Regions from separate parts of the Kluyvera intermedia genome, predicted to be linked through region 2. Evidence: predicted binding sites of a transcription regulator. Region 2 holds the regulator's gene; each other region holds the start of a gene.
The links. The regulator PurR, encoded in region 2, represses purine synthesis genes. The targets are predictions, from matches to a motif close to CANGCAAACGTTTGCNTG.

Region 1 (5,592 bases), 1.2 Mb from region 2:
CAGCACATGCTCAAAAGTGTGATACGGATAATAGAGCAGCACATCCCGCTCGCGAATGGCGTCAAAGCCATTGCGGAATTTATCAAACCAGACGTGGCGTAACCTCGGCATCGGTTTATTGACCAAATTGGCTTTGCCGACGTTCGGGAAACCAATAAAGTCTTTAAAATTGTGGTAGCGACCGCCCGGTACTATGGAATCATAGCGTGAGATATTGAGTTTTTTACGCAGCATCTCGACCATGGCATCAGGCATATCGCGCTGATAGACGAAACGCACTGGCTCGGCGGTCAGGCGCTGCTTGAGGCTCGAAGACATCAGCTCCATCAGGCTCGACTCCATCTCGTGCACCAGATCGTACTCGGCATCACGGGTCATTTTCATCGAGTAGGCATTGAGCGCATCGTAATCAAAGAAGCCTTTGAAGATATCATCCAGGCAATAGCGCAAAATGTTATCTAGCAGGATCATTGGCTTGCGACGACGCGGGGTTTCCGGCGGCAGGTTGACGAAGCGCGGCACTTTATCTGATGGGATCTCCAGCAGCGCGTAATTAAACTCATCGCCGCGAATAATTTCCACCGCCAGATAGGTGTAATCATCTTTCAGGAACTGCACCAGATCGGTTTCCCGGTTGAGCAGAATAGGGGTGATGTGCTGGCGCAGATAATGTTTAAAGTAGTGACGTAGCCAGCTTTGTTGGTTCACAGAAAGCTGACGTTCGTTTATCAGGAAGATTTGGTTGCGTGCCATCTCCAGCAGCAACTCGTTGTACAAGCCATCAAACTCCTGATCGGCTTTCAGCACCCGCGCCTGAATTCGGGTCAGCAGGTGACGAGAATGCGTGGTCACGCCTTGTTCTTCGCTGATGATGATGCGGCGTTTTAACTCTGCGAAGCGGACCTTATAGAACTCATCGAGGTTGTTGGAGTAAATACCCAAAAAACGCATACGTTCAATCAGCGGATTGCTTTTATCTGCCGCTTCCTGAAGGACGCGCTCGTTGAAGGACAACCAGCTCAGCTCTTTTTCGATGTACAGTTTTTCCTGACCCATTACTACTTACACTCCGGTTTGTTCACGGGACGCGGCAAAGACGTCTTACTAAGTATATTGCTAGCTTTGCCGGGCTATGTCCAACTGTGTCAGCTAAGTATGACAGTTATCCTATTTTGCATATGAAAATTTTCGCTATTCTTTTTGATATCTAAGTCTTTTTCGCTATTTCTACTCTTGGCCGGCTAGCTATTAGAGGGATAAAAAAAGAGGGCCATGATGGCCCTCTGTAATAGATTTGTGCGTCGGCGTTTACTCATCCGCCGCGTAGCCTGCCGGAGGCAGCCTGACGCCGTCGATCCAGGCATGATTATCCTGCATTTTCAGGCGTCCATCGAGGAACCAGCCAACCACCAGGGGATAGATTGCGTGCTCCTGCACCTGAACCCGAGAGGTAATTTCATCCTCGTCGTCGCCGTCAAAAACCGGCACCTTTGCCTGGAGAATTACCGGCCCGCCGTCAAGCTCTTCGGTGACGAAATGCACCGACGTACCGTGCTCAGCGTCGCCGTTCTCCAGCGCTTGACGATGGGTATGCAGACCTGGATATTTCGGCAGCAGGGAAGGGTGGATATTCAGTAATTTCCCCTGATAGTGACCGACGAAATCGGCACTCAGGATACGCATATAACCTGCCAGCACGACTACATCGGGGGCATAGGCGTCGATTTCATGCATCAATTCGCGGTCAAATGCTTCACGACTGGCAAACTGACTGGCCGCCAGCGCATGCGAAGGGATCCCCGCATCGCGTGCACGCTCAAGGCCGAATGCATCGGCCTTATTGCTGAAAACCGCTCGAATGGTGCCATTCACTTTTTTCTGCTCGCAGGCGTCAATAATTGCCTGCAAGTTGCTGCCGTTACCGGAAATCAGCACCACGATGTTTTTCATTTATTCGATGACCACACGCTGTTCGGAATCAGAGGCTTTGATATAGCCGATTTTCCACGCGTTTTCACCTTTTTCGTTCATCAGTGCAATGGCTTTATCCGCCTGGTCTGCTGCCAGCGCAATGACCATGCCGACGCCGCAGTTGAAGGTGCGGTACATTTCAAAGCTGCTGACGTTACCGGCATCCTGCAACCAGTTAAACACCGCTGGCCACTGCCAGGAGGACTCGTCAATCACGGCCTGCGTATTGTCTGGCAATACGCGCGGAATGTTTTCCCAGAAGCCACCGCCGGTCAGGTGAGCGATAGCGTGCACCTCAACGTTGGCAATCAGATCGAGAATAGACTTCACGTAGATACGGGTTGGCGCAAGCAGATGGTCAGCCAGCGTTTTGCCTTCCAGTTGTGTGGTGTCCGGGTTGCAACCGCTCACTTCGATGATTTTACGCACCAGGGAATAACCGTTGGAGTGCGGGCCGCTGGAGCCTAGTGCAATAAGGACGTCGCCGTCAGCGACTTTACTACCGTCGATAATTTCTGATTTTTCGACCACGCCCACGCAGAATCCCGCCACGTCGTAGTCTTCGCCGTGATACATGCCCGGCATTTCAGCCGTTTCGCCACCGACCAGCGCACAGCCAGATTGCAGGCACCCTTCAGCGATACCGCTGATGACGCTTGCTGCCGTATCGACTTCCAGTTTACCTGTTGCATAGTAATCGAGGAAAAACAGCGGCTCAGCACCCTGAACGACCAGGTCGTTAACGCACATGGCGACCAGGTCAATACCGATGGTGTCATGACGTTTTAAATCCATCGCTAAACGTAACTTTGTGCCAACGCCGTCAGTGCCGGAAACCAGCACCGGTTCACGATATTTTTGCGGCAGTGCGCACAATGCGCCGAAACCACCTAATCCACCCATCACCTCAGGACGGCGAGTTTTCTTCACCACTCCTTTGATGCGGTCAACCAGAGCGTTTCCTGCGTCAATATCAACACCGGCATCTTTGTAGCTGAGAGAGGTTTTGTCGGTCACTGCAAGTCTCCACGCGTTTGCGATAGCAAGAAAAATCGGCGCAATTCTACCAGCCAAGGCAAACGTTTGCGAGCCTATTCTGCACCCATTTTTTTAAACCTTTTTTTCCCGCTTTTCAGTCAATAAATCGGTCAAATATGATACGGCTCACGAAAATGAAACCGGGTACACCCTTGTTCTTGCATCGCCTTCCTGGAATCCACATCATGTAACTGAAACCGGTTTCTTTTTGTGTTGCGGATGACCATAGCGCCGGGCTGGTAGGTTTTAATTAGCAGTACTCTCAGCGATAACTAACTGATTAACGAGGGAAAGATATGACTGGATTTAAAGCTGGATTTCTCTGGGGCGGCGCGGTTGCAGCGCATCAACTCGAAGGCGGTTGGCAGGAAGGCGGAAAGGGCGCAAGCGTGGCGGATGTGATGACCGCTGGCGCACATGGCGTTCCGCGTGAAATCACCAACGGCGTGTTGCCAGGGAAAAACTACCCAAATCACGAAGCTATCGATTTTTACCATCGTTACAAAGACGACCTGAAACTGTTCGCTGAGATGGGCTATAAATGTTTCCGTACCTCAATTGCCTGGACGCGTATTTTCCCTAACGGCGACGAACTGACCCCGAATGAAGCCGGGCTACAGTTCTATGACGATCTGTTTGACGAGTGTCTGAAGCTCGGTATCGAGCCGGTGATTACGTTATCTCACTTCGAGATGCCTTATCACCTGGTCACCGAATATGGCGGTTGGCGCAACCGTAAGTTGATTGAGTTCTTCGTTCGCTTCGCGGAAGTGGTGTTCACCCGCTATCAGCACAAAGTGAAGTACTGGATGACGTTTAACGAAATTAACAACCAGGCTAACTTCCACGAAGACTTTGCGCCGTTTACTAACTCCGGGCTTAAGTACGCGCCGGGTGAAGACCGTGAGCCGGTGATGTACCAGGCTGCGCACTACGAACTGGTCGCGAGTGCCCTGGCAGTGAAAATTGGGCATGAAATCAACCCACAACTGCAAATTGGCTGCATGATCGCCATGTGTCCGATTTATCCTCTGAGCTGTGCACCAAACGATATGATGATGGCGATGAATGCGATGCACCGCCGCTACTGGTTTACGGATGTTCATGTGCGTGGCAAATACCCGCAGCATCTGCTGAACTACTTCGAACGTCGTGGATTCGAGCTCGATATCACTGAAGAAGATCGTCAGGCGCTGGCTGAGGGCTGTGTCGACTATATCGGTTTTAGCTACTACATGTCGTTTGCCACCAAAGCCACTGCGGACAATCCTCAGCTTGATTACGATGAAACCACCAGCCTTGTTTCCAACCCGTATGTCCAAAAATCCGATTGGGGCTGGCAGATTGACCCGGTTGGCCTGCGATACTCGCTAAACTGGTTCTATGACCACTATCAGTTACCGCTATTTATTGTCGAAAACGGTTTTGGCGCGATTGATGTGCAGGAGAGCGACGGTACGGTGAACGATCAGTATCGTATCGACTATCTTGCGGCACACATTGCTGAAATGAAAAAAGCGGTAGTAGAAGACGGTGTTGATCTGATGGGCTACACCCCGTGGGGCTGTATCGACCTGGTTTCTGCCGGTACCGGTGAAATGAAAAAACGTTACGGCTTTATTTATGTTGATAAAGATAACGAAGGTAACGGTACGCTTGCCCGCAGCCGCAAAAAATCTTTTGCCTGGTATCAAAAGGTGATTGCGACCAATGGAAGTGAGTTATAACTTGCTGAATAATTAAAATAAAACCCCGCGAGTCGGGGTTTATTTTTATCCTGACTTATACTGTTTGCAGTCCCGTTCGCCGCTTTGCTTGATCCTGGTCAATCAACATGGGTATGGCGCAGTCGAAAAAAAGCGGTATAATCCGGCGATTTTTTTTGTGGCTGCCCCATTCAAAGGAGAAAGAGAATGAAGATTGTGGAAGTTAAACACCCACTCGTCAAACACAAGCTGGGCCTGATGCGCGAGAACGACATCAGCACCAAACGCTTCCGTGAACTCGCCTCCGAAGTGGGCAGCTTGCTGACTTATGAAGCCACCGCCGGTCTGGAAACCGAAAAAGTGACTATCGAAGGCTGGAACGGCCCGGTAGAAATCGACCAGATCAAAGGCAAGAAAATTACCGTTGTGCCAATCCTGCGTGCGGGCCTGGGCATGATGGACGGCGTACTGGAAAACGTGCCAAGTGCACGTATCAGCGTCGTGGGTATGTACCGTGACGAAGAGACGTTTGAGCCGGTACCGTACTTCCAGAAACTGGTTTCCAACATTGATGAGCGCATGGCGCTGATCGTTGACCCGATGCTGGCCACCGGTGGTTCCGTTATCGCGACCATCGACCTGCTGAAAAAAGCGGGCTGCACCAGCATTAAGGTGCTGGTTCTGGTAGCGGCACCGGAAGGTATCGCGGCGCTGGAAAAAGCGCACCCGGACATTGAGCTGTACACGGCGTCAATTGACCAGGGCCTCAACGAGCACGGATACATTATTCCGGGCCTCGGCGATGCCGGCGATAAGATTTTTGGTACCAAGTAAACGAAAAAATAAAAAGAGCCGACTTTGAAAGTCGGCTTTTTTT
Region 2 (5,592 bases):
TCACTGGCATGCGCAATCTGGCGTACTGAGGGTAAACAGCCATTCGGAAAGATGTATTTGTTAATCCACGGATCAACGTTGTTGTCGGTTATCTTCGAGCCTATTGTGTGCAATAAGAACAGACCGTCGGGTTTTAAATTACGGTCGACAACCGAAAAGTAGGTATCGTAGTTTTTGGGGCCGACATGTTCGAACATGCCAACGGAAACAATACGGTCAAACTGAGCGTGCAGGTCGCGATAATCCTGAAGCAGAATCTCTACGTCCAGCCCCTCACAGCGGGCTTGAGCCAATTTTTGTTGTTCGGCGGAAATGGTGACGCCTTTCACGCTGACACCGTGTTTTTTTGCCATATAAGCGGCAAGTCCGCCCCAGCCGCAGCCGATATCTAACACCTGCATACCCGGCTCAAGCTGCAATTTCTGGCATATTAATTCAAGTTTTGCCTGCTGCGCCTCTTCGAGAGTTTGTGCCTCTTTCCAGTAAGCACAGGAATACTGCATGTAGGGGTCAAGCATACGATTGAAAAGATCATTGCCAAGGTCGTAGTGTTCTTTGCCGACCTGCCAGGCACGTTTGCGACTTTGTAAGTTGAAAATACGTGCCCCTGCGACTCGCAGCGTATCTTTTAAATGGTGGGGGATTTGGTTTTCCAGTCCGGCTCTCAGTACCTGGTCGAAAAAGATATCCAGCCGGTCGCATTCCCACCAACCGTCCATATAACTTTCGCCAAGCCCCAACGAACCTTCTTGTAAAACACGTTTGAAAAACCGGGGATTTCTGACTCGTATATCGCTGGGGGCATTGCCATTAATTTCGATGCCTGCTCGTCCGAGCAACTCGCTAACGATACGATACCAGTCGTCTTCCGGTATGCTGACTTCTTCTATACACGATGAGCTCATAGCCTCTCCATCCCGACCTGTTGATCAGAACCTTAAAACAGCGTAGACGCTTTTCTTGGTTTGTGAGAAATGTCACGAATAATTCGTGAGCCTGCTATCCGACGTAACATAGAGAAAGGGAGGAGTCCCTTGCTGAAAGCCAATCCATGGTTTAATGGGTGGCATCCTGCCGCCGCTCAATAACTGCACTGTATATTAATTATGTGATGCCGATCCAGTATAGGACGCTAAGTTTATTGATTCAACTAAAAATCTTAGCGTCCTAACGATTTATCATGGCATTGATATGCCTGATGATTAGGCGTGAGATGTGGTCTGTTCGGCAGCACGTTCTTCACGGCGTGCCGCGAGCTGCATTCTGTAACCTATCGTCGCCAGCACCACGGTGACAAGCATCACACAGGTGGTAGTCAGCAGCGGGGTGGCGATGAGCGTCGACACGGCAAGGCTTGCCAGGAAGCAAAGGCCCAGCTGCAACGTATTCTGTAACGCAGCGGCGCGCCCGGTTGCCTGCGGAAAGGGCTTCAAAGCCTGAGCGACGACGATAGGATAAATCGCCCCGTTGGCGATAGCCATCACGCAGAAGGGGATCAGTAACGCAGTCAGCGAGGCATTCTCTGCCAGACCAGCGCCCCAGGTACCAATAACGCTGAGGGCATAGACCACCAAAAGCCATGGCAGAAGTTGAGCACCCTGCCATTTTTGCAGTGCGGCACGGCAACCGTAGCCACCAATCAAGAAAGCGATGGTCTGAGGAACGTAGCTCAGGCCAATGACGGTTGGGCTATAACCCATTTCATGCAGAATAAATGGCGAACCTGTCAGCCATGCGAAGAAACTCGCAGAGCACGCGGCGTAAATCAGAACGTTGCCACGATAGTCCTTACTGCGCAGCAGGCGCATAAAGGTCAGCTTTTCTTCGCTGGTGGCATTTTTCTTGTGTGCCGGCTTCAGGCGAAATGCGGGTAACATCAGCACCAGGGTAATGATAAATAATGCCGCAAAAATGGCCTGCCAATCAAAATGCACTAATAACCAGCTACCCAGAAGCGGGGCGAGGGCTGGAGATAGGCCGACCAGTGGCATAATCGTGGCGAAAATACGGTTAGTGCGCTGCGCAGGATAATAGTCAGTCACCATCGCCTGCCAGGTTACGGCCGCCGCACAAACGCCTACGGCCTGTACAAAGCGCAGTACCAGCAGTGTGGTACCATCACGCACCCACAACATGCCTATGCAGCCCAGCGCAAAAATGGTTAACCCGGTCAGCAGAATCGGTTTACGGCCGTAGCGGTCTGACAGCGGCCCCCACAAAAGCTGCGCGAGGGCAAAACCGGCGAGGAACAAACTCAGGCTGGCACTCACTGCGGATGCTGGTGTTTGCAGATCTTCCTGAATAACCGCAAAGGCAGGTAAATACATATCTGTCGCCAGAAAACCCAGCACGCTCAGTCCTGCTAGCCAGACTAAAAATCCTTTCCCCGGTTGCATAAATCGACCTTTTTCTCATGAATAAACAATTGCGCAGAGTGTAGAGAGTGCAATGGTGGTTGTGAAACGCTAATATTTGAGTCATGGATTCAAAATATTTGAAGGCAAAAAATGTGGTCTGAATATTCCTTAGAAGTGGTTGATGCCGTTGCGCGCAACGGCAGCTTTAGCGCCGCGGCGCAGGAATTACACCGTGTGCCTTCGGCGGTGAGCTATACCGTCCGTCAGTTAGAGGAATGGCTTGCGGTGCCTTTGTTTGAACGGCGGCACCGGGACGTTGAGCTAACGCCTGCCGGTGCATGGTTTTTGAAAGAAGGGCGATCTGTTATCAAAAAAATGCAGATCACCCGCCAACAGTGTCAGCAGATTGCCAACGGCTGGCGTGGGCAGTTGGCTATTGCGGTAGATAACATCGTTAAACCGGAACGGACTCGCCAGATGATTGTTGATTTCTATCGCCACTTTAACGATGTTGAGCTGATCGTATTTCAGGAAGTTTTCAACGGCGTGTGGGATGCGTTGTCGGATGGTCGCGTGGAACTGGCGATTGGCGCGACCCAGGCCATCCCAATCGGCGGGCGTTTTGCCTTTCGCGACATGGGTAAGCTTAATTGGCACTGCGTTGTCGCCTGTTCGCATCCGCTGGCAAAGATGGAAGGGCCGCTCAGCGATGATGTGTTGCGCAATTGGCCTTCATTGGTGCTTGAGGATACCTCTCGCTCGCTACCCAAGCGGACGACCTGGCTTCTGGATAACCAAAAAAGAGTGGTGGTACCGGACTGGGCGTCGTCGGAAACCTGCATTTCTGCTGGACTATGCGCGGCAATGGTACCCGGACATCGGGCGCAACCGTGGCTTGAGAGCGGGGAGTGGGTCGCATTAACACTGGAAAATCCCTTCCCGGATGCAGCCTGTTGTCTCACCTGGCAGCAAAGCGAAGCCTCACCGGCATTAAGCTGGTTGTTAGAGTATCTGGGAGACAGTGAGACGTTAAACGATGAGTGGCTGCGGACGCCGGAATAAGGCGTCCGCATCAGGACTTAGCGGCGATAGTCGCGATACGGGCCGTCGGCCACGGAGCGGCGTTCGATGAGGCGCGGATGCACCTCAATCGACTGAGACACCTCACGCTTACTTACGATGCGGTCCATCAACATATTGAAGGCCGTTTCACCCAGTGAATCTTTTGGCTGATGAATCGTCGTCAGCGCCGGGGTAAAGAAACGGGAGTTGCGCACGTTATCGTAACCGATAAGCGAAATATCCTGCGGAACCCGCAGACCCATTTCATCGGCAGCACACAGTGCGCCCATCGCCATGACATCGCCACCGCAGAAGATTGCGGTTGGACGAGGGTGCTGGGACAGGATTTGCTGCATCGCACGATAGCCAGACTCAGGCTCAAAATCGCCCTGTACAATCCAGTTGGTTGGGACGTTTATCATCGTCTCTTCCATGGCTTTCATAAAGCCCGCCAGACGACCCGCACCAGTGTTACGCTCCAGCGGCCCTGGGATCACGCCGATATCGCGATGCCCGCGTTCCACCAGATAACGACCCGCCATATAACCGCCCTCAAAGGCGTTATCAATCACGGAGTCAGTAAAGTCAGCTTTGGATTCTCCCCAGTCCATCACCACCATCGGGATGTTGCGATACTCTTCGAGCATCGTGAGCAGAGATTCCGGGTACTCTGAGCACATGACCAACAGGCCATCTACGCGCTTTTGCGCCATCATCGACAAATACGCGCGCTGTTTCTCAAGATTATTCCACGCGTTGCCAAGAATTAGGGTATAGCCTTTCTCAAAGCAGTTTTTCTCAACGGCTTCGATGATTTCAGCAAAATACGCCGCCTCGCTACTGGTTGCCAATAAACCGATCGATTTGGTGTGGTTAACCTTAAGGCTACGCGCCACGGCGCTTGGCGAGTAGTGCAGCTCTTTAATGGCTGCCCAAACCGCTTCACGCGTGTCTTCAGCGACAAAACGGGTTTTGTTAATTACATGTGATACGGTTGTAGTGGAAACGTTTGCGCGCTTCGCTACATCTTTAATTGTTGCCATTCCATCTCACTCCAGACCCTGGCCTGCCCCTGATAAAACCGAAAGGAAAACGTTTGCCTTCACACACCCTGGTACAATCTTGCAGATTGCATTTCGCCGGGAAAACGATACAGGACGACAGGAGGGGGTCAATGGCCGGTACGCTTATAAATAAGCGTCGAATTTTGACTTATCCTGGCGCAAAGTGGAAGAACAAAAACAAACATCCTGCTAAATCTGTGAAGATTTTTACGATTAACTGTGCAAAAATGATTAAACGCAGTTTTACTGTGGAAATCAAAAGGAGAAAAATTGATGAGCACCGATCTTAAGTTGTCACTCGGTACTACCTTTATTGCGCTTGCTCTGATCGTCGCAGCAAGTTTCACCGCTATATTGCATTAATCCCTCTGTGAGGGAGCATCCGCTCCCTCTCGTATTATTGTTACCCAATTAGCAATAATCTTTTGCTGTTTTGTACACTTCTGTTTTTCTGTGATTAATGTCATGCTTTTGCCCCATGTTGTCATGCCGCGTATTGCGTGTGGCTTAGCGGAGCTTTTGTATGAAAATTAATTTTCCCTTATTGGCTTTAGCCATTGGGGCCTTTGGTATTGGTACGACCGAATTCTCGCCGATGGGCTTATTGCCGGTTATCGCGAAAGGGGTTGATGTCTCAATTCCCGCCGCCGGTATGTTGATCAGCGCCTATGCGGTTGGCGTGATGGTTGGCGCGCCGCTGATGACGCTATTACTGTCACATCGCGGTCGTCGTAATGCGCTGATTTTCCTGATGGCTATCTTTACCCTTGGCAACGTACTGTCCGCTATCTCGCCGGACTACACCACCTTAATGCTCTCGCGCATTATCACCAGCCTCAACCATGGCGCTTTCTTTGGTCTTGGCTCAGTGGTGGCGGCGAGCGTGGTACCAAAGCACAAGCAGGCCAGCGCCGTTGCAACCATGTTTATGGGGCTGACCATTGCTAACATTGGCGGAGTGCCTGCGGCAACATGGCTTGGGGAAACTATCGGCTGGCGTATGTCGTTTATGGCAACCGCGGGGCTTGGTGTGATTGCCATCATCAGTCTGTGGTTTTCTCTTCCAAAAGGTGGGGCGGGGGAGAAACCGGATGTTAAGCGCGAGCTGT
Region 3 (5,592 bases), 280 kb from region 2:
CAGGGCCAAGATTGACCACGCCGCTGCGTTCAAAAATATCTTCACCGCTAGCTGCGGCTAATTCATCCCACAGCGTCTGAGCGCGCAGCACCAGCGGCACGTACTTCTCGCCTTCGCCATAGGCGTGACGCATCAAACGGGTATCGCCGTGATGACTACCGTGCTGGTGGGGAGGCATATGGGCGTCAGTCATCAGGACATTTAAGCCCGCTTTACGGGCATAATAACCCGCCGCAGCACCTACTGAGCCGCTGCCAATAATGATGAGATCGTATTGCATAGTCTTTCCTGACGCGATGATAAGGCGTGAAACAGTGTCTGGTAGAGTAATTAACCTACAGTTGTTATACAAGTGTGGAAATAATTAAGGCACCCGAAGGTGCCTGTTTGCGCTTAATTCGAGGAAAGTATCGCTATTAATGCCTGCGATACTCGTTGGCCTGATAATCGCCAGATTCAATTTTGGCAATCCCAGCTTCCAGAATAGAAATAAATTGACGTGCGACGTCCGTCGTTAGCCACAGCGTCTGGCCAACTTCTGCTTCTTTGTTGCTCGATTCATTGGGGTCTTGGTAGTGCAGGCGCAACATCAGCGCGTCGTAGCTGTCTACGGTGCTGATGTCCCATCCGACGAGGGGATGGGTCTGGATGACTTCATTATTCTTTTCCATCATAACCCCTTATTTATGCGTTAAAGGCAACAACAACTCTCGAGGTTTAATGCGATTTTTAGTGAAGCTTTATCAGTATACAACAATTTAAGCAATACTCGAAAATTGAGGTCAAAAGCAACATAAATTCCTGAGTAGCGTGTTGTTTGCACAATAAACAAGCATGTAGCGCATTGTTTTTGCGTCTGATATTAAATAATGGGGATGGATGGCAGGAATAACAACCAGATAAAGATTAAAAAAAGCCGGGGCGACCCGGCAAAAACACAATGTTGTGACAAAGGTTAATCAGTGATGAACCAGTCGTCAGCACTCTCCCAGGTTTCCTGGAGTATTTCGGTGATACGGTCTTTATCTTCTTTGATGCCACCGATGACGGAGAGGTTATTGTTCGCGGCATAGCGCACGCTGACGCTACCTCCACGGTCAGGAAATTGGTCATTAATACGGCGGGAAAGTTCGTCTGCCAGTGCGTCTAAGGCGCCGGCGGGTAGCGTGGTAGTTTTTGCTACGGTGACTTCAATACGCATAATTGCCCCCTGTGTAATATACTGTATATTTATACAGTCACCTTCGTGAATTTACAACAGGGAGCGCGAATTTATTTTTTTACAGTCCAGCGCAGAGTTTCACCGGCGAGGAATGGCACCAGCGTGTCGTCGCTGAGCGCGATACTTTCGGCGACAATACTTTCTTCACGCACCAGTTCAACAAAATCTTCATTGACCGGCAAGCCGTAGAAGCGTGGTCCGTTCAGCGAACAGAAGGCCTCAAAGTGCTCAAGGGCATTCATCTCTTCGAACACAGTGGCATAGCTACCCAGTGCGGTCGGGGCATTGAAGCAGCCAGCACAGCCGCAGCTCGCCTCTTTACGATGGCGAGCATGAGGCGCGGAGTCAGTGCCGAGGAAAGCACGGGTAAAACCGCTGGCAACCAGTTCACGCAGCGCCTGCTGGTGGACGTTACGCTTAAGAATTGGCAGGCAGTAAAGGTGAGGGCGTACGCCGCCAACCAGCATATGATTGCGGTTAAACATCAGGTGCTGTGGTGTAATCGTGGCGGCAATAAGGTCATTGCCATCGCGCACGTATTCCGCCGCGTCTTTGGTGGTGATATGTTCAAACACGACCTTCAGGCCCGGCAGCCGCTTGCGCAGTGGCTCCATGACGGTATCGATAAAGCGCGCTTCGCGGTCGAAAATGTCGATATCGGCGTGGGTCACTTCCCCGTGAACCAGCAGCGGCATCCCCAGTTCCTCCATACGCTCAAGCACCGGCATAATGGCATCAGTACTGGTAACACCATGGCTGGAATTGGTGGTGGCATTCGCAGGGTAGAGTTTGGCAGCGGTAAAAACGCCTTCATTGAAGCCACGCTCAAGCTCGTTGGCATCCAGCGTGTCGGTCAAATAGCAGGTCATCAGCGGCGTAAAGTTATGGCCTGCCGGAACCGCGTCGAGAATACGCTGGCGGTAAGCCATTGCCGCATCCACGGTGGTAATGGGTGGCGCCAGATTCGGCATGATAATCGCGCGACCATACAGTTCACTGGTATACGGAACAACCGTGTTCAGCATCTCGCCATCGCGAAGGTGAATATGCCAGTCATCAGGGCGGCGGATTTTCAGAACTTGAGGTAATGCGGTCATGGGAGACTCCGGCTGGTGAGAGATCAGTCATAATGGCTGCTTTTTGCCGGGCACTAAGGATAAGCGTAAACGTTTTCCTTTGCATCCTTTTTAAGTAAAAAACTGCCCGGTAATACCGGGCAGTGAGGGATCGAATTAGTTAGTGAATGGGATAATAATTTCACCCGGTTTAACTTCGATTCCTTTAGCATATTTCTTCGCCAGCGCTTCACCCTGGCTGGCGTCCTCTTTCAGCACGTAGGCAGGCTGCTTGTTAAAGTAGGTGCGTAGTGACTGATTAAGATAAGGGATGAGTGTCTGCACCACCGACTGCATTTTTTCCGGTGAGACTTTGGCATCGACCACTTCCATTTCCTGAAGATAAATTGCGCCTTCTTGCTGATTAAACACCGGTAACGCTTTCAGGGTCAGGGCGATATTGGCTTTCTGGCTGCCGAACAGTGAGTTCAGATCCAGTTTTGCATCACCGCTAAGCGTGACTTTGTTCGGCTCGGTACGGCCAATCGAGCTGGTCAGATTGTTTAAAACAATATGGGCGTCGGCAACGCCAGGTACCCCGATATCTTTGGAGAAATTATTGCGCTTTTGCAGCGCCTGATTAATCTCCTGTTCGCTCACGGAGTACTGCGTAAGCTGATTACAGCCGACAACCAGACCGCTTATGATCAAAGCGGCAATGACTAACAATTTTTTCATGGGGTTCCTCAGCGTGAAGCATCGTGTTCATCCTGACAGACAGCAGCATACGATGCCAGTATGTTTCCGACAGCGGAAAATACTGAAAGTGCCGCCGGAGGGCAAAATCAATTGTCTGCAATCGGGATATTCTTCTGACTTACGTAAATTCTGATGCTGATAACAGGCTGGACAATAACGGCTAACGCTTTGACGTATTGTCGACTTTTGATGACTCGTCTGTCGCCTTATGTGGATTCAAAAAGTCGGCGTCATCTCCCGCTTTATCGTCATTCACCGCTTTTTTAAAGCCTTTCAATGCTGCACCAACATCGGTGCCAAGCGTGGCCAGTTTTTTGGTGCCGAACAATAAAATAACCAGCACGGCAATCACCAGCAGTTTGGTAATACTAATTTCACCCATCATGAACCTTTTTTGCAGATAAAGAAGAGTGCCGCCGATTTGCCAATGACTCACGGCACGAGATTTTCTGATGGGGGATTTTCGCAAAGCGTGGGGGATTTTATTTGTCTGAAAATGGCATAAAAAACGGAAATACGTCGAAGAAATAACCACTCCGAATTCTCTCGACTTCTCAAGCGGTTAGCATTGACGAGAAACATATTGATTTTGCCGGGTTATCTCACCTTTTGACGTATTGCCAGCGACACCACTTTTTTATCACAATGCAAAATAACAGATTGTTTTTTCATTGGCCGCCTTCGGGCAGGTATAGTGAAATGACCAGGGTATACGTTGGGTACGGGAGTAGTGAGATGTTTGGCTATCGCAGTAGTGTACCGAAAGTACGGTTGACCACCGACCGACTTGTTGTGCGATTGGTTCATGAGAGGGACGCCTGGCGTCTGGCTGATTACTATGCAGAGAATCGGCAGTTTTTAAAACCCTGGGAACCGATCCGTGATGACAGCCATTGTTATCCCTCGGGCTGGCAGGCGCGGCTGTCGATGATTAATGAATTTCATAAACAGGGAACGGCCTATTACTTCGCGCTGCTCGATCCTGAAGAGAAAGAGATTATCGGCGTGGCTAATTTTTCCAACGTCGTGCGCGGTTCGTTCCACGCCTGTTACCTCGGTTACTCCATTTCGCAAAAATGGCAGGGACAGGGGATGATGTATGAGGCGCTGACCAGCGCCATTCGTTATATGCAGCGTACGAAACATATCCACCGTATCATGGCCAATTACATGCCCCATAACCAGCGCAGCGGCGGACTGCTGGCACGTCTGGGATTTGAAAAAGAAGGGTATGCAAAAGACTATTTACTGATTGATGGCGAGTGGCGTGACCATGTGCTTACCGCGTTAACCACCCCACAATGGACTGCCGGTCGATAAGGAGACAAAGATGAAATATCAATTAAGCCCGCTGGAAGCGCGTGTTATCGGCTGTTTGCTGGAAAAACAGGTGACTACGCCGGAGCAGTATCCGCTGTCAATTAACGGTGTCGCCACCGCCTGCAACCAGAAAACCAACCGTGAACCGGTGATGACACTAAGCGATGCCGAGGTACAGGATCAACTGGATATGCTGGTTAAGCGCCACTATCTGCGTACGGTCAGCGGTTTTGGCAACCGCGTCACCAAGTATGAACAACGTTTTTGTAATTCGGAATTTGGCGACCTTAAACTGTCGAGCGCTGAGGTTGCACTGGTGACCACGCTGCTGTTACGCGGCGCTCAAACGCCGGGCGAATTGCGTGGACGTGCGCAGCGCATGCACGAATTTGGCGATATGGCTGAGGTTGAAAATACGCTTGAACGTCTGGCTAATCGCGAAGATGGCCCGTTTGTCGTGCGTCTGCCGCGTGAGCCAGGAAAACGCGAGAGTCGCTATATGCATCTGTTCAGCGGTGAGGTTGACGTTGACACGATGGCGACAAGCCAGCCTGATGCATCGGGTGCTAATGATGATTTACGCGACCGCGTTCTTGCGCTTGAAGGCGAGGTTGCCGAGTTAAAACAGCGTCTGGACTCACTGCTGGCACATCTCGGGGAGTAATCAGCATGGCTAAATTACGCATTGGTGTCGTCGGTCTTGGCGGTATCGCGCAGAAAGCATGGCTGCCGGTGTTAAGCGCCGCGACCGACTGGACACTACAGGCCGCCTGGTCGCCGGGGAAAGAAAAAGCGCTGCGGGTGTGTGAAACTTACCGCCTGCCTTACGCCGACTCGCTGGCGACTCTGGCCGCTCAGTGCGATGCCGTGTTTGTTCACAGTTCAACAGCGTCGCATTATGCGGTGGTGAGCGAGCTACTCAATGCCGGCGTTCATGTCTGCGTCGATAAACCGTTGGCTGACAAACTGGACGATGCCGAACGGTTGGTCGCCCTGGCGGCGCGTAAGCATCTGACGCTGATGGTCGGTTTTAATCGTCGATTCTCTCCGCTGTATCAGGAGCTGAAAACACGTGCCGGGGAGATGTCGTCGCTGCGTATGGATAAACATCGCGCCGATAGCGTTGGCCCGCATGATTTGCGTTTTACGCTGTTGGATGATTATTTGCACGTGGTGGATACCGCGCTATGGCTGGCAGACGGGAAGGCGAAGCTGAGCGGTGGCGTGTTAAGTACC
Region 4 (5,592 bases), 880 kb from region 2:
CGACTGCACAGTTCTTCATCAACGTTGCAGACAACGACTTCCTGAACTTCTCCGGTGAGAACCTGCAGGGCTGGGGTTATTGCGTATTCGCAGAAGTGGTTGAAGGTATGGACGTTGTTGAGAAGATCAAAGGCGTTTCTACTGGCCGTAGCGGTATGCACCAGGACGTTCCAAAAGAAGACGTTATCATTACAAGCGTGACCGTTAGCGAGTAATTGGTGGCGACACTCTTTATTGCAGACCTGCATCTGCAAACAGAAGAACCGGCGATTACCGCCGGTTTTCTGCGTTTTTTACACGGTGAAGCCCGCAGCGCCGATGCGCTGTATATCTTAGGCGACCTGTTTGAAGCCTGGATTGGCGACGACGACCCTAACCCGCTGCACCGTGAAATTGCCTGTGCTATCAAATCATTGGCTGATTCCGGCGTCCCCTGCTACTTCATTCATGGCAACCGGGATTTCCTTATCGGCAAGCGTTTTGCGACCGAAAGCGGCATGCAATTGCTGCCTGAAGAGAAAGTGCTCGATCTCTACGGCCGCCGGGTGCTGATTATGCACGGCGACACGCTTTGCACCGACGACCCCGGTTATCTGGCGTTTCGTGCCAAAGTTCATACGCCGTGGATCCAGAAATTATTCCTGGCCTTACCGCTATTTATCCGCCGCCGCATTGCACAGAAGATGCGTGACGACAGCAAAGCCGCCAACAGCAGTAAGTCGATGGAGATTATGGACGTCAACGCACAGGCCGTAGTTGAGGTCATGGAAAAACATCATGTGCAGTGGCTGATTCATGGGCATACCCATCGCCCGGATACCCATACGCTCGATGCCAACGGCGAAACCGCACATCGTGTGGTACTGGGCGCCTGGCACACGCAAGGCTCGATGGTAAAAGTCAGCGTCGACGACGTCGAACTTATCCCCTTCCCGTTTTAATATCTCCGCCCAATAAGAACATTCTCTCTCTACGCAACCGTTTTCCTTGCCCATTTTACATGTTATTCTCTGTGACCTCTAAGTCGTGTGCAGCACACCCACAGGAGTTTTCAGACGCATGTCTTCGCGCAATAATCCGGTACGTATCGCCATCGTGATGGGGTCCAAAAGCGACTGGGCTACCATGCAGTTCACCGCAGAAATCCTCGATATTCTGAACGTTCCTCACCATGTTGAAGTGGTTTCCGCCCACCGCACCCCCGATAAACTGTTTAGCTTCGCCGAAGAAGCAGAGAGTAACGGTTATCAGGTGATTATTGCCGGTGCCGGTGGTGCTGCGCATTTACCCGGAATGATTGCAGCCAAAACTCTGGTGCCCGTGCTGGGTGTACCGGTACAAAGCGCAGCGTTAAGCGGCGTCGATAGCCTTTACTCCATCGTCCAGATGCCGCGTGGTATTCCGGTTGGCACGCTGGCAATTGGTAAAGCGGGCGCAGCCAACGCCGCCCTGCTCGCCGCACAGATCCTGGCGCAGCACGACACTGAACTGCACCAGCGCCTGCAAGAGTGGCGTCGCGTACAAACGGATGAAGTGCTGGAGAATCCAGACCCACGAGGTGCGGCATGAAGCAGGTCTGCGTATTGGGTAATGGTCAGCTAGGCCGAATGTTACGCCAGGCCGGTGAACCACTGGGTATTGCCGTCTGGCCTGTTGGCCTGGAAGCCGACCCGGCTGCGGTGCCGTTCCAGCAAAGCGTGATTACCGCCGAGATTGAACGCTGGCCGGAAACCGCATTAACCCGCGAGTTAGCGGAGCATAAGGCGTTCGTTAACCGTGACGTCTTCCCGATTATTGCCGACCGTCTGACGCAAAAACAGCTGTTCGATAAGCTCAACCTCGCGACCGCACCGTGGCAGTTGCTGGCGAGCGCCGAAGAGTGGCCTGCGGTCTTTGACCGTCTGGGTGAGCTGGCTATCGTCAAGCGCCGTACTGGCGGCTACGATGGTCGCGGCCAGTGGCGTCTGCGCAAAGACGAAACGGCACAGTTACCGGACGACTGCTACGGCGAGTGTATTGTCGAGCAAGGGATTAACTTCTCTGGCGAAGTCTCGCTGGTCGGCGCACGTGCCCACGATGGCAGCACCGTATTCTATCCGCTGACCCACAACCTGCATCAGGACGGGATTCTGCGCATGAGCGTGGCTTTCCCACAGGCTGATGCCGGGCAGCAAGCGCAGGCAGAAGCGATGCTTTCGGCGATTATGCAGGAGCTGAATTATGTTGGCGTGATGGCGATGGAGTGCTTTGTCACCCCAGCCGGACTGCTGATTAACGAACTGGCACCGCGCGTTCATAACAGCGGTCACTGGACGCAAAACGGAGCGTCAATCAGTCAGTTCGAGCTACATCTGCGCGCGATTACCGACCTGCCGCTGCCACCACCGGTGGTGAATAACCCTTCAGTGATGATTAACCTGATTGGCACCGAGCTGAACTACAATTGGCTAAAACTGCCACTGGTGCACCTACACTGGTACGACAAAGAGGTTCGTGACGGTCGTAAAGTCGGTCACCTGAATCTCAATGACAGCGATACCGGCCGTCTCAGCGCCACGCTGGAAGCGCTGGTTCCTCTCTTGTCTACCGAGTACGCCAGCGGTATTGCCTGGGCGCAAGCGCGTCTGAAATAGGCCATTAATGCCGGGGAAGAAACTTACGCTTCCCCGGCCCCCTCTTCAAAGCGTAAAATCCTGTCATAACCGCAATACCCCCTGTAGATACATAGAAGGATTTCCCCATGAATAATGGGACGGATTACTGCGCGATTCTGCGTGCAGAAACGCCCATCATTGACGTTCGCGCCCCCGTCGAATTTGCGCAAGGCGCGATGCCTGCCGCCGTCAATCTCCCGCTGATGAACGACGAAGAACGTGCCGCCGTCGGTACCTGCTACAAACGCGAAGGGGCAGACGCGGCGCTGGCGTTGGGGCATAAATTGGTTGCCGGCGAGACGCGTCAAAAACGCATTGATGCCTGGCTTGCCGCCTGCAAAGAGGCGCCGCAGGGCTATCTGTGTTGCGCGCGCGGCGGACAGCGCTCGCATATTACGCAGAGCTGGATCAAAGAACACGGTATTGATTACCCGCTGATCGTCGGCGGCTACAAGGCGCTGCGTCAGGCGGCGATCCAGGCCACCGAGATGCTGGTGCGCCATCCGATCGTGTTGATCGGCGGCTGCACTGGCAACGGCAAAACACCGCTGGTGCGCGAACAATCACAGGGGATCGACCTCGAAGGGCTCGCCCACCACCGCGGATCGTCGTTTGGTCGTACGCTGACGCCACAGTTTTCTCAGGCGACCTTTGAAAATCATCTGGCGACTGCGCTGCTGAAAGGCGCGCATCAGCAGGATCAGGTTCGCTGGGTGCTGGAAGATGAAGGCCATATGATCGGCGCTAACCATCTGCCGGAATGCCTGCGCGATCGGATGGCACAGTCACCGATCGCCGTCGTCGAAGATCCGTTTGAGCTGCGCATTGAACGCCTGCGAGAAGAGTATTTCACCCGCATGCATCACGATTTCATCGCCGCCTATGGTGAAGAGCTGGGCTGGCAGGAATACAGCGAGTATCTGCATCATGGGCTGTTTGCGATTCGCCGCCGTTTGGGGCTACAGCGCTTTGCGGAACTGACCGCCACGCTCGATAACGCGCTAGCTCAGCAACAATGCAGCGGCTCTACCGAAGCGCATTTTGCCTGGCTGGTGCCATTATTAAACGAATATTACGATCCGATGTACTGTTATCAGTTAGAGAAGAAAGCGGACAAGATTGTGTTTCGCGGGACGTCAGAAGCCGTGGTCGAGTGGCTGGCAGGCAATCAATTGTAGGTCGGATAAGGCGCGGCATCGCCATGCCTGATGGGCCGTCATGCTTATCGGGCCTAAGCGTACCGTTAAACAAAAAGTAAGGGCGGCAAAAGCCGCCCTTTTTACGATTAGAAATCGTAACGCAGACGGACCAGGTTCATATCACCCAGGTCGTCGGTGCTGGAGGTAAAGACGTGTTCGTAATCAACACGGAAACCATAATCCAGCTGGAAGCTGATACCCACGCCATTGTCGATGCGCTGGTAGTTGCGACCATTCACGTATTCAATACGGTCACCCATGAAGTATGGCTGAACAGATTTAAGCGCATACTGGCCAACCGGGATTTTGTAGCCCGCGAAGTATTCCACACCCCATGCATCGCCCGCGAAATAGTCATTAACAGACGCTTTCTTGGTGGTCATGAAGTTCTGATACCAGCCGCCGCCAACAGAGAAGGTCCAGTTGTCTGGCGTCCAGCTCAATGCGGTACCGACGATGTTTTGATCGTAGGTTTTGCTGTCGTTGTTGTGGGTGGTGTTCATATCAGCACGGGTGTAGTTCCATGCGGTACCCCAGGTCAGGTCGTCGGTGATATGGTAATCCACACCCAGTGAACCGCCGCCTTTACGTTTGTAAAGCAGGCCGTTATTCAGGTTTAGGTCATCGCTGAACAAGTAAGAAGCGTAGAGATCAACATCGCCCACGGTTTTCTTATATTTCAGAGATTTACGGGTACGATAAGAACCATCGTAGTCGCCGTTGATGCCGTTACCTGAAGCCTGACCAATCATGTCATAGTCCCAGATATCGGTTTTCACACCCACAACATCGTAGTAGATGCTGTTTTGTTGACCGAAGGTCAGCGTACCCCAGGTATCACTCTTCAGGCCGGTGTAAAGCATACGACGAGTCGTGTCGTTGGCGCCTTTAGCGTAGTGGTTATCCCAGTCGAATACCGCAGGAATGTTCACACCCAGCTCGTAGTAGCTGACCCAGCTAATATCATCGAACAGGTAGTAATCTGCTGCGAAACGGAAACGGGTGCCGCCGTCAAAACCGTTACGCTTGTAACCGTTTTTACCGTCATTACCGTTCATGTTCTGGAACTGCGGACGAATACTGCCGCCCACGGTGAAGTTCAGACGGCTTAATGGGTTACCAGCCTGAGGATCCTGCTTAAGCAGGGTGATTTCAGCCTGGGATGCGAAAGACGTCAAAGCCACTGCAGCACCGATCGATAACGCCAGTGCTTTCATTTTTATAGTCATTATTTTTCCTTGATAGATTGCGAGCCAACTATCTGGCTGACAAATATTATCGTTTATTAATAAATTCCACCTCGCTGATTTTTAATGAAACGTGCGATTTAGGTTTCCAGATTTACCCAATGGTGCCGTAAAAGAGACAAAGCGATGAAAGGATAGGCAATTTGACGAGACAGCAAAATGTTGCCGGCTTCACTGCGTGACGCCGGGGTGTGTCGTAATAACCCCTGGCGCCATTCCCGGGGTCGGCGTAAACGCCTCACCCGGGCTACAGATTATGCAAAACTAACTGGCGAACTGACGGAACAACGCACGGCCTTTCAGGAGTCGCAGCCCCAGGCCTACTCCGCAAAGCGACAGCAGTAATGCCCCGCACAGCGGCAATGCCACCCACAAACGCCAGTCCGGCGACCATGGGAAATCGAACACTTTGCTTTGTAGCATCGCTAACGCGGTTTCAGCGCCGATTGCCGCCACCAGCCCGGAAATCGCGCCCAATAGCGCAAACTCCGC

Region 1: purM (phosphoribosylformylglycinamidine cyclo-ligase) is a predicted target of PurR. The motif match lies at 3,044-3,061, and genes of this name have one in related genera.
Region 3: pyrC (dihydroorotase) is a predicted target of PurR. The motif match lies at 2,382-2,399, and genes of this name have one in related genera.
Region 4: purE (5-(carboxyamino)imidazole ribonucleotide mutase) is a predicted target of PurR. The motif match lies at 972-989, and genes of this name have one in related genera.

Annotation. Positions count from the first base shown of each region.
Region 1 covers NZ_CP139986.1:1,420,291-1,425,882, forward strand. Annotated here, with positions in the region: gene ppk1 (polyphosphate kinase 1) at 1-1,056, opposite strand, end outside; gene purN (phosphoribosylglycinamide formyltransferase) at 1,309-1,950, opposite strand; gene purM (phosphoribosylformylglycinamidine cyclo-ligase) at 1,951-2,988, opposite strand; gene U0026_RS06860 (6-phospho-beta-glucosidase) at 3,306-4,736, shown strand; gene upp (uracil phosphoribosyltransferase) at 4,923-5,549, shown strand.
Region 2 covers NZ_CP139986.1:2,597,602-2,603,193, reverse strand. Annotated here, with positions in the region: gene cfa (cyclopropane fatty acyl phospholipid synthase) at 1-905, opposite strand, end outside; gene punC (purine nucleoside transporter PunC) at 1,203-2,396, opposite strand; gene punR (DNA-binding transcriptional activator PunR) at 2,508-3,419, shown strand; gene purR (HTH-type transcriptional repressor PurR) at 3,437-4,462, opposite strand; gene U0026_RS12555 (hypothetical protein) at 4,594-4,773, shown strand; gene cydH (cytochrome bd-I oxidase subunit CydH) at 4,757-4,846, shown strand; gene U0026_RS12550 (MFS transporter) at 5,007-5,592, shown strand, end outside.
Region 3 covers NZ_CP139986.1:2,882,446-2,888,037, reverse strand. Annotated here, with positions in the region: gene solA (N-methyl-L-tryptophan oxidase) at 1-280, opposite strand, end outside; gene bssS (biofilm formation regulator BssS) at 417-671, opposite strand; gene dinI (DNA damage-inducible protein I) at 956-1,201, opposite strand; gene pyrC (dihydroorotase) at 1,273-2,319, opposite strand; gene U0026_RS14010 (lipoprotein) at 2,455-3,015, opposite strand; gene tatE (twin-arginine translocase subunit TatE) at 3,197-3,418, opposite strand; gene rimJ (ribosomal protein S5-alanine N-acetyltransferase) at 3,772-4,356, shown strand; gene U0026_RS13995 (YceH family protein) at 4,367-5,020, shown strand; gene U0026_RS13990 (Gfo/Idh/MocA family protein) at 5,026-5,592, shown strand, end outside.
Region 4 covers NZ_CP139986.1:3,482,025-3,487,616, forward strand. Annotated here, with positions in the region: gene ppiB (peptidylprolyl isomerase B) at 1-215, shown strand, start outside; gene lpxH (UDP-2,3-diacylglucosamine diphosphatase) at 219-941, shown strand; gene purE (5-(carboxyamino)imidazole ribonucleotide mutase) at 1,060-1,569, shown strand; gene purK (5-(carboxyamino)imidazole ribonucleotide synthase) at 1,566-2,633, shown strand; gene mnmH (tRNA 2-selenouridine(34) synthase MnmH) at 2,741-3,832, shown strand; gene U0026_RS16980 (porin) at 3,940-5,082, opposite strand; gene ybbP (putative ABC transporter permease subunit YbbP) at 5,365-5,592, opposite strand, start outside.